Regions from separate parts of the Affinirhizobium pseudoryzae genome, predicted to be linked through region 1. Evidence: predicted binding sites of a transcription regulator. Region 1 holds the regulator's gene; the other holds the start of a gene.
What was found. The regulator LexA, encoded in region 1, represses DNA repair genes until DNA is damaged. The targets are predictions, from matches to a motif close to TGTTCNNNNTGTGTTCNG.
Positions count from the first base shown of each region.

Region 2: the regulator LexA is predicted to act here: its motif matches at 2,408-2,425, upstream of G6N78_RS14435 (DUF763 domain-containing protein).

Region 1 is NZ_CP049241.1:3,091,883-3,096,492, reverse strand. Features, by position in the region: gene G6N78_RS14980 (ComEC/Rec2 family competence protein) at 1-1,243, shown strand, start outside; gene lexA (transcriptional repressor LexA) at 1,224-1,940, opposite strand; gene kdsA (3-deoxy-8-phosphooctulonate synthase) at 2,379-3,227, shown strand; gene G6N78_RS14965 (methyl-accepting chemotaxis protein) at 3,284-4,610, opposite strand, start outside.
Region 2 is NZ_CP049241.1:2,986,828-2,991,437, reverse strand. Features, by position in the region: gene trpD (anthranilate phosphoribosyltransferase) at 1-300, opposite strand, end outside; gene G6N78_RS14440 (peptidylprolyl isomerase) at 320-2,206, opposite strand; gene G6N78_RS14435 (DUF763 domain-containing protein) at 2,436-3,701, shown strand; gene G6N78_RS14430 (lysylphosphatidylglycerol synthase transmembrane domain-containing protein) at 3,698-4,610, opposite strand, start outside.

The sequences.
Region 1 (4,610 bases):
AACCGCAGCGCTGGTGGCCGGTTATACCGCGTGGACATCACGCGAGCGCGAAAATGGGGCAGGGGGGGCCGCCATGCGCGCCCAGCCGTTGATTTGGAGTGGGGCCAAGTGGGTATGGCTGCTGTTGGCCGGTACCTTTTTCACCTCACTGATCGGCGGGGCGTCAACCGCGATCTTCACCATCGCGCATTTCCATCAACTCACCACCTATGGCCTGGTGGCCAATCTGGCCGCCATGCCGCTGATTTCGTTCGTCATCATGCCGGCGGCACTGGCCGGAATGATTGCCATGCCCTTCGGTCTCGACGCGCCGTTTTTCGCGGTGATGGGGCTTGCACTGGAGTGGGTGATCAGAATTGCCCACACCGTTGCCGCCTGGAACGGAGAGGTTTCCTTCGGTGTGAAGCACGCTCTTTTCCTGCCGCTCGCATCGGCCGGCTTCATCCTGATCGTTCTGTCCAGAACGGCATTGCGCCTGCTCGGCGTGGTGCTGATTGCCATGGCTCTTCTGGTGGACTGGCTGAGCCAGACGCAAAGAATACCTGATCTGCTGATTTCGGAGGACGGCACGCTTCTGGCCTTGCTGCAGAATGACAAGGCCTATGTAAACCGGCCACGCCCGTCCGATTTCCTGTATCGGCAGTGGCAAAGTGCGCATGGGATCGGAGAGACCATCCCGCCGCAGACATCCACCGCCGCACGCCCGGAACCGGAAGAGGCCCCCGAGCCAGCGGGATCCACTGCCGTTAAAGCCACCGTGACCGATGGACCACCCCCGCGACGGCCACCCTTGACGGACGCCGAGTTGCGAACCGCCCGCCAGGCCTTTGCCCGGCAATTTTCAGCGCACACCAGCCGCGGATTTCACTGTGTCCCGTCGCTCGCCTGCACCGCCGTCACAGAACACCACATCAGGATCATGGTCCTGCAGGATTCCCGCTACATCGGTCCTGCCTGCGACGAGGCCGATCTGGTGGTTGCCACATCGACGCGGCTCACCGCCTGCCGGTCCGGCGCGCTTCTCATCACCGGGGAACACCTGCGCCGAACCGGTGCATTGCAACTGTCATTTCCCGAAGCGCCAGGCGCAAGCCGCGACCAGACCGCCTGGGTCCTCACGGCGTCTTTTACCGACGAGTCGCGCCCGTGGCATCAGCACCGGGCCTATTCCTGGCGGACGGGCCGGAACGACAACCAGATCCCGCCGCACCTTGCGCGGCTCATCAGTGGTAACGGCGGATAAGCCCGACGAGCTTGCCCTGCACCTTGACCCGGTCGGAGGAGAAGATGCGCGTCTCATAGGCCGGATTGGCAGCCTCGAGCGCAATCGACGCTCCCTTGCGGCGGAACCGCTTTAGCGTGGCTTCTTCGTCATCGACCAGCGCCACGACGATGTCACCGGCAACCGCCGTGCTGCCATTGCGGATGATCACGGTGTCGCCGTCCAGGATGCCGGCCTCGATCATCGAATCGCCCTTCACCTCCAGCGCATAATGTTCGCCAGGACCCAGCATTTCGAGCGGAACGCTGATTTCGTGCGTGGTGTTCTGGATGGCGGAAATCGGCACGCCGGCAGCAATCCGTCCCATCACCGGGACGGCAGCGGAAGAAGCGCTGTCCTCGGCCACGGCCGTAAGGTTGGGTTTTGCCGGCGGAGCTTTGCCGAGACTGCCTTCGATGACACTCGGGGAGAAGCCGCGCCGGGGTTGCGGCGCCGGTGTATAGGCTTCCGGCAGCTTGATCACTTCGAGTGCGCGCGCCCGGTTCGGCAGCCGTCGGATGAAGCCGCGTTCCTCCAGCGCCGTAATCAGCCGGTGGATGCCGGACTTCGACGCCAGATCCAGCGCATCCTTCATTTCATCAAAAGAGGGGGGCACCCCGGACTCCTTCATGCGTTCGTGAATGAACAGAAGAAGTTCCTGCTGTTTGCGTGTGAGCATGGCGACGATCCTGATGGAAACAAATCCAGAACAGACACTATATGTTCCATATGTGTTCTGCAAGTGCTTAAAATCTGTTGAAGCATGCATCAACGGCGGGAATAGCTCGATTTTTCTTCCCGTAAAGAGAACGTGTTGCCACAAAGCAGTCTTGCGGAAGCGATGGCCAGTCGTTGCCGGGATGACGAAGCTACGCGATTCGCACAGCAGAGGGCGTGCATCCCGGGGCGGCTTTTCGGAAGCGTCTTTTTGCGCGGCGTCGGTGCTCGCCGGTCTGTGCCGCGGTCCCCTCCGATCTGTTGGGTGACAGCGGATCGCTGCGCTGCTAATCAGCGTCCCACAAGCACCGGGGCTGGCGGCCCGTGCGGCAAGGGCCGGCCCCGTGGCAAGGGCGGTGCGCGTTGCAGGTGTGGTTGAGGGTCTTAAGGAGTGAAGCAGATGTCAGTGAAAGCCAATTCGGAAGTCTCGGTCGGCGAGGGGTCCTCTCGTGTCGTGTTTTCCAACAGCGCGCCCTTCTCGCTGATCTGCGGTCCCTGCCAGATGGAGAGCCGCGAGCACGCCTTCATGATGGCGGGTGCGATCAAGGAGATCTGCGACAGGCTTGGCATCGGGCTCGTCTACAAATCGTCTTTCGACAAGGCGAACCGCACGTCCTTATCGGGCAAGCGCGGCATCGGTCTCGACAAGGCGATGGAGATCTTCGTTGATCTGAAGAAGGAATTCGGCTTTCCGGTGCTCACCGATATCCACACGGAAGAACAGTGCGCCCTGGTGTCCGAGACGGTGGATATCCTGCAGATCCCGGCCTTCCTGTGCCGGCAGACGGATCTTCTGGTGGCGGCCGCCAAGACCGGTCGCGTCATCAACGTGAAAAAGGGCCAGTTCCTGGCGCCCTGGGACATGAAGAACGTGCTGGCCAAATTTACCGACAGCGGCAATCCGAACGTGCTCCTGTGCGAGCGCGGAGCCTCCTTCGGTTACAACACGCTGGTCTCCGACATGCGGTCTTTGCCGATCATGGCGGGCCTCGGCGCACCGGTGATCTTTGACGCGACCCATTCGGTGCAGCAGCCGGGTGGTCAGGGTGGATCGACCGGTGGCGAGCGCCGTTTTGTCGAGACGCTCGCGCGTGCGGCGGTTGCCGTCGGTGTGGCCGGTCTTTTCATCGAAGCCCATGATGATCCGGACAACGCACCGTCCGATGGACCGAACATGGTGCGTCTCAGCGATCTCGAACGTTTGCTGGAAAAGCTGATGGCGCTGGACGCCGTTTCCAAGGCGGCCTGAGATGCGGTTGAAGCTCCGGGGGCGGATCGGCTGTCCCTGGAGCTTTGCGATCGGGGTCAGGAGGCCAGACGATAAGGCGCGCCGGCGTGCTGCGCCTTTGCGGTCTGTGTCTGACCGATCTCGAAACGCGCCATCTGGCGGGCGAGGTCCTGCGCATGTTCGGCGAGGTCCTGGCAGGAGGCGTTCGCCTCTTCGGCCATGGCGGCGTTCCGCTGCGTCACCTGGTCCATGTCGTTGACGGCCTGGCTGATTTCGGCAAGTGCGCTGGATTGCTCGCTGGCCAGGCCAACGATCGTTTCGATCAGCTGTGAGACCGCCAGCATCTGGTTTTCGATTACCCCCAGTGTTTCGCCCGTCCGGTTGACGAGTGTCACGCCCGTTTCCACCTGGGTGGTCGAGGTGGCGATCAGCTGACGGATTTCCTTGGCGGCACTGGAGGAGCGTCCGGCCAGTTCGCGCACCTCCTGAGCAACGACCGCAAAACCCTTGCCGGCTTCACCGGCTCTTGCGGCCTCGACACCGGCATTCAGCGCCAGAAGATTCGTCTGGAAGGCGATCTCGTCGATCACGCTGATGATCTGGCGGATCTGTGCCGAGGATTCCTCGATTTTCGACATGGCGGAAACGGCTTCCTGCACGATGCTGGTTGACTGTTCAGCACCCTGTTTCGTTTCCTCCATCCGAACATTGGCGGTGCGGGCGTGGTCGACCGTGGTCTTGATGGTCGCCGTCACCTCGGCAAGTGCGGATGCGGCTTCTTCCAGTGACGCGGCCTGCGTTTCGGTTCTTTGCGACAACTCGTTCGTGCCGCCGGCAATGCTGGAGACACCGGCGCGCACGGCGCCCATGGTGTCGGAAATGTAGGAGAGGGTCTGTTCCAGCGCCTGCAGGCTGCTGTTGAATTGCGCGCGCAGTTGCTCGTAATCGGGGGAGAAGGGCTGCTGGATCCGCGTGGTCAAGTCGCCGCGTGACAGCCGCGCGAGGCCGGTACTGAGTGTCTCGATGACACGCGCCCGTTCGGCATCGTCGGCGCTGCGGCGTGCCATGTCCGCCCGTTCTGCCAGAAGCACACGCTCCCGTTCGTCCTCCTGGCGTTTGCGGGCCGCAATGCGCTCCAGTGCGTTTTCGCGGAAGACGGTGACAGCACCGGACATCTCGCCGATTTCGTCGCCCCGGTCGTGGTATGGCACAGGTTGGGTATAGTCGCCCTTGGCCAGAATGCTCATATAGTCGCGCATGCCAGTCAGCGGGCGGATGGCGCGCCGGTGCATGGCAAACAGACCGAGGACGAGCACGCTTGCAGCGCCGATGGCGGCAAGCAGCGACACGGTGGTCAGCCAGGTCGTTTCGCTTGCAGCCTGTTTTTCTGCCGCGGCAAGAAAA
Region 2 (4,610 bases), 110 kb from region 1:
CACGATGATCGAGGCCAGCGTCGAGATGTTATAGGTCCCGAGACCATCGCCCCCCGTGCCGACGATGTCGATCACATCTGCCGGCGCAGGCACCGGCAACATCTTGGCGCGCATGGTGAAGACGGCGCCGGCGATCTCCTCCACCGTTTCGCCCCGCACTCGAAGTGCCATCAGGAAGCCGCCGATCTGCGAAGGCGTCGCTTCCCCCGACATCAGGATGTCGAAGGCGGCACGCGCCTCGTCGCGGGACAGAGCCTCGCCATTCGCCACCTTGGCAATGAAGGGTTTCAGTTCCGGCATAGCTCTCCTCCCCAGGCCGTCAGCGCACCATGGCCTGCTCGGCAAGCGTCTGGTTGATCGAGACACCGTAGTTCTTCTGCAACTGGTTGACCACCTGATCCAGCATGTCGTCGCCGCTCGCACGGGCGATCTGGCGGACCTCCTGGTCCCCATCGCTCAAGGCATCGGCCGGCTGCTGGTTGATCGCCGTGACCCGCATCAGAAGCTGCGTCTCGCCATCGGCACCAAGAGCTGCGACGTTGAGGCCGACGGGTCCGGAGAAGGCGGCCTTGATCGCCTCGGCGCCGAAGACGGCATCGGCGCCCTGACGACGCAGGCCGGTCTTCGTCTCGACGGCAAGACCCAGTTCACCCGCGATGGCGGCAAGCGTTTCACCCTTGTCCAGGCGCGCCTTCAGCTCGGCAGCCTTGGCGGCGAGGGCGGTCCGCTGCTGTTCGTTCGTCCAGTCGGTCACAGCCTTTTCGCGCACTTCCGACAGCGCCCGGTCGCGTTCCGGAACGATCTCGCGCACATCGAACCAGACATAGCCGTCATTGCCGAGATTAACCGGCAGCGCCTCAGAGCCGACGTCGGTGCGGAACACCTCGGTGAGCAGATTGCGGCCCGCGGGCAGGTTCGCGATCGGCTTGCCCTCGGCATCGTTGCCGCTGCTATCGACCGTCACCATGTTCGATTTCAGATTCAGCTGCTTGGCAGCCTCTTCGAGAGAGGCGCCTCCGCCGCGCACATCCTCGAAACGGTCATGCACGGACTGGACGGCCTCGGCCGCGGCCGAAAGCGACAGCTGATTGCGCAGCTCGTCCTTCACCTCGTCGAAGGTTTTTGTCGTTTCGGGGCGGATATTGGTGACCCGCAGAACGACCGGGCCGAACGGGCCATCGATCACCGGCGTGACGCCGCCCTGGGCGCCGACCGCAAAGGCGGCATTGGCGATCGCCTGATCCGGCACCTGTTCCTTGGTGAAATCGCCCAGCATCACGTCTGCCGGCGTTTTGCCCTGATCGGTCACCAGCTGGTCGAAGCTCAGCTGGCGCTCCTTCATTTGGGCCAAAGCGGCATTCGCCATTTCCTTGCTCGGGAAGCTCAGCTGCTCGATCGTGCGGGTTTCCGGCGTCTTGTAGCTGTCCTTGCGGCGTTCGTATTCGGCCCGCACCTGCGCATCCGTCACGCTGTTCGGATCGGCCACATCGGCCGGCTGCAGGGTGACGTAGGCGACCTTGCGCAGTTCCGGCGCCCGGTAACGGCTCTTCTTGTCGCCAAACCAGGAGGCCAGCACATCCTCCGTCGGCGCCTTGATCGGGTCGATATTGGCGTAGGAGAGCAGGATGTAATCCAGATCACGCGCCTCGTTGCGGTAGGTCTTCAGGGCATCGACCAGCACCTGCGGCGCCTGGAAACCATCCGCCACCGCATCGACAATCTGGCTGCGCACGGCCACCTTGCTGCGTTCGCTGATATAATCTTCTTCGCGCAGGCTTGCATTGCGAAGCCTTGCCGAGAAGAGCTGGCGATCGAAACGACCGTCATTGCCGCGGAAGGCGGGATCTTCGGCGATCAGATTGGCGAGCCGGTCCTGCGACAGGCCAAGCCGCATGTCCGCGGACAGCTGGTCGAGGGAGGCCCCGGCGGCAAGCTGGGCAAACGCCTGCTGTTCCACGCCGAGCGCGCGTGCCTGTTCCGTCGTCAGCTGCATGCCGAACTGGCGGCTCAGCGACGACAGCTGGCGCTGATAGGCCAGGCGGAATTCCTCCGGCGTTATCCTCTGGTCGCCCACCGTCATCACGGACGTGCTTTGCGGCGACAGAAGCGATGCGGACACGCCCCAGACGGCAAACGAGACCACGAGCAGCAGCAGGAGCAGTTTCGCGACCCAGGAGCGGGCAGCGTTTCTGAGGGAGTCAAGCATCGATCGACATTACCTTGCAAAGGGTAGAATTCCGCCTCCGGCGGGTTTGAAGCAATGTCTCTAGAACAAACTGCACGGGAATTGAAGCTGTTCCGGCTCAAAAGAACGACAGCAAGCCAGACCGGGAGCATTGGCTTGTCATTTGCGGCATCTGCCGGGTGTGCATCGGAAACCTGTTTTCCTGCCGCTCATCCCATGCTATCAAACGCAAAAGGAACGAAAGAGGAACATGACGAGACGGGCCGGCAGTGCGGATCTTCCGCTTCATTCAGGGCGCGTTCCGGTCTGGCTGGGCCAGCGGATGACGCGGCTTGGCGCCTTGATCACGGAAGCCATCGTGCAGCATTACGGGCGCGACGAGTTCCTGCGTCGTCTGGCGAACCCCTTCTGGTTCCAGTCGTTCGGTGCGGTGATGGGCATGGACTGGCATTCCTCCGGCATCACCACCAGCGTCATCGGCGCGTTGAAACGGGGCCTTGCGCCGCTGTCCGGCGAACTCGGACTGCATGTCTGCGGCGGGCGCGGCCAGCATTCGCGCAAGACGCCGGACGAGCTGATGGCGATCGGACACCGCATCGGGTTCGACGGGGCGTCTATGGCGCGCACCAGCCGTCTCGTCGCCAAGATCGACAGCGCCGCGGTGCAGGACGGGTTTCATCTCTACCTGCACGGCTTTATCGTCGCCGATGACGGGAAATGGGTGGTCGTACAGCAGGGCATGAACGATGCGCGGCGACAGGCCCGCCGGTACCACTGGATGTCGCAGGGGATGACGAGCTTTCTTGATTCGCCGCATGCGGCAATCGAAGGGGAAGGGCAGGGCGACATCGTCAATCTCGCCGATCATCGCGCTGCCCGCTCGCGCATCGGACAACTGGATCTTCTGGCTGACCTTGGCCCGGACCGGATCGTGCGCGAACTGACGGCATTGCAGGCCGACTTAGCCCTGCCGGTCGACCAGCCCATGCTGCCGCATCTCGTGATGCCGGATCACCATGACGTGCGGGAGAAGGATGTCCATATGCGCCGCCTGCACGGCGCACTGGCCGCCGCCGCCGATCGGGGCCCGCAGGATTTCCAGGACCTGCTTCTGACCCCTGGTGTCGGCGCCCGCACGGTGGAGGCGCTCGCCATGGTGACCGAAGTGGTGCATGGCGCGCCCTGCCGGTTCAGTGATCCCGCCCGCTTTTCCTTTGCCCATGGCGGCAAGGACCGGCATCCGTTTCCGGTTCCGCTGAAGGTCTATGACGAGACGATCCGCGTGATGAAGTCAGCCGTGTCCAAGGGACGGCTCGGACGCTCCGAGGAACTCGACGCGCTGAAGCGGCTGGACGAGCAGGCGCGGATGATGGAGCGCTATGTCACCGGCCCGGACTTCAAGGAAATTGTTGCCGGTGAATTCCGTCGTTCGCCGTCCTATGGCGGCCGCAGCGTGTTCGGCTGGGAAGAAGAGATGCAGGTGGCATTAAACCCCGGACAGATGACGCAGGCCTAGACGGACGGCGCCTGCACGGCCGGGGAGACCTCGGCATCCTCTCGATCGCGACTGGCATCGCCGGAGCGCCTCGCTTTGCGGGCGCGAAAGACGGCCTCGCTGATGAGAGACACAGGCAGCGCAATGAAGAACGGAATGAAGAAATAGATCACTCGGAAGGCGACAAGCGCACCGATCGAGGCTTGATCCCCCATCACGTGGCGGACGGTCACCTCGAGCACGCCAAGCCCACCCGGCGCATGGGTGACGAGGATCGCGATATTGCCGAGCACGAAGGCGGTTGCGGCTTTCAGGTAACTGACATTCTCCGTCGCCTGCATCAGTTCCATCAGGCAGGCGGACACGAGCGCGAAGTTTGCTGTGCCAATGACAATCTGGGCCATGGCGATGCGGGCGCGCGGCATCTGGAAGGACCAGCCCTTGATCTTCAGCGGCGTGCGCAGGAAGGAGGCCAGCGCCACATAGGCGACGGCTGCCAGCAGGAAGGCAACGCCCAGCATCAGCACCGCAGACGGAGCAATCCTGAGGATTTCGGCGGTGTCCTGCGGGTTCAGCACCATGACGATGCCGCCCAGCACCAGAAGCCCGAGCCCGACGGTCACGCCCGAGAGAAGCACGATCTTCGCCACGTCCTCGGTCGACATGCCCCAATGGGCGTAATAGCGATACCGGATCGCGCCGCTGCTCAAGCCCGCAAGCCCGATGCTCTGGCCAAGCCCCAGTGCCACAAAGGACGCCAGCGCGATCTTCGGATAGGCGAGGTCGTTCTTCACGTAGCGCACACCCGCCCAGTCAAAACCGGTGAGGCAGAGATAGGAGAGGGCGCAGTAGATCAGCGCCAGCGTCATGTTCCAGGTGGGAATGGCGCGCACCGACTGGACGATCTCGGCCCAGGTAAACTGGCTGAGG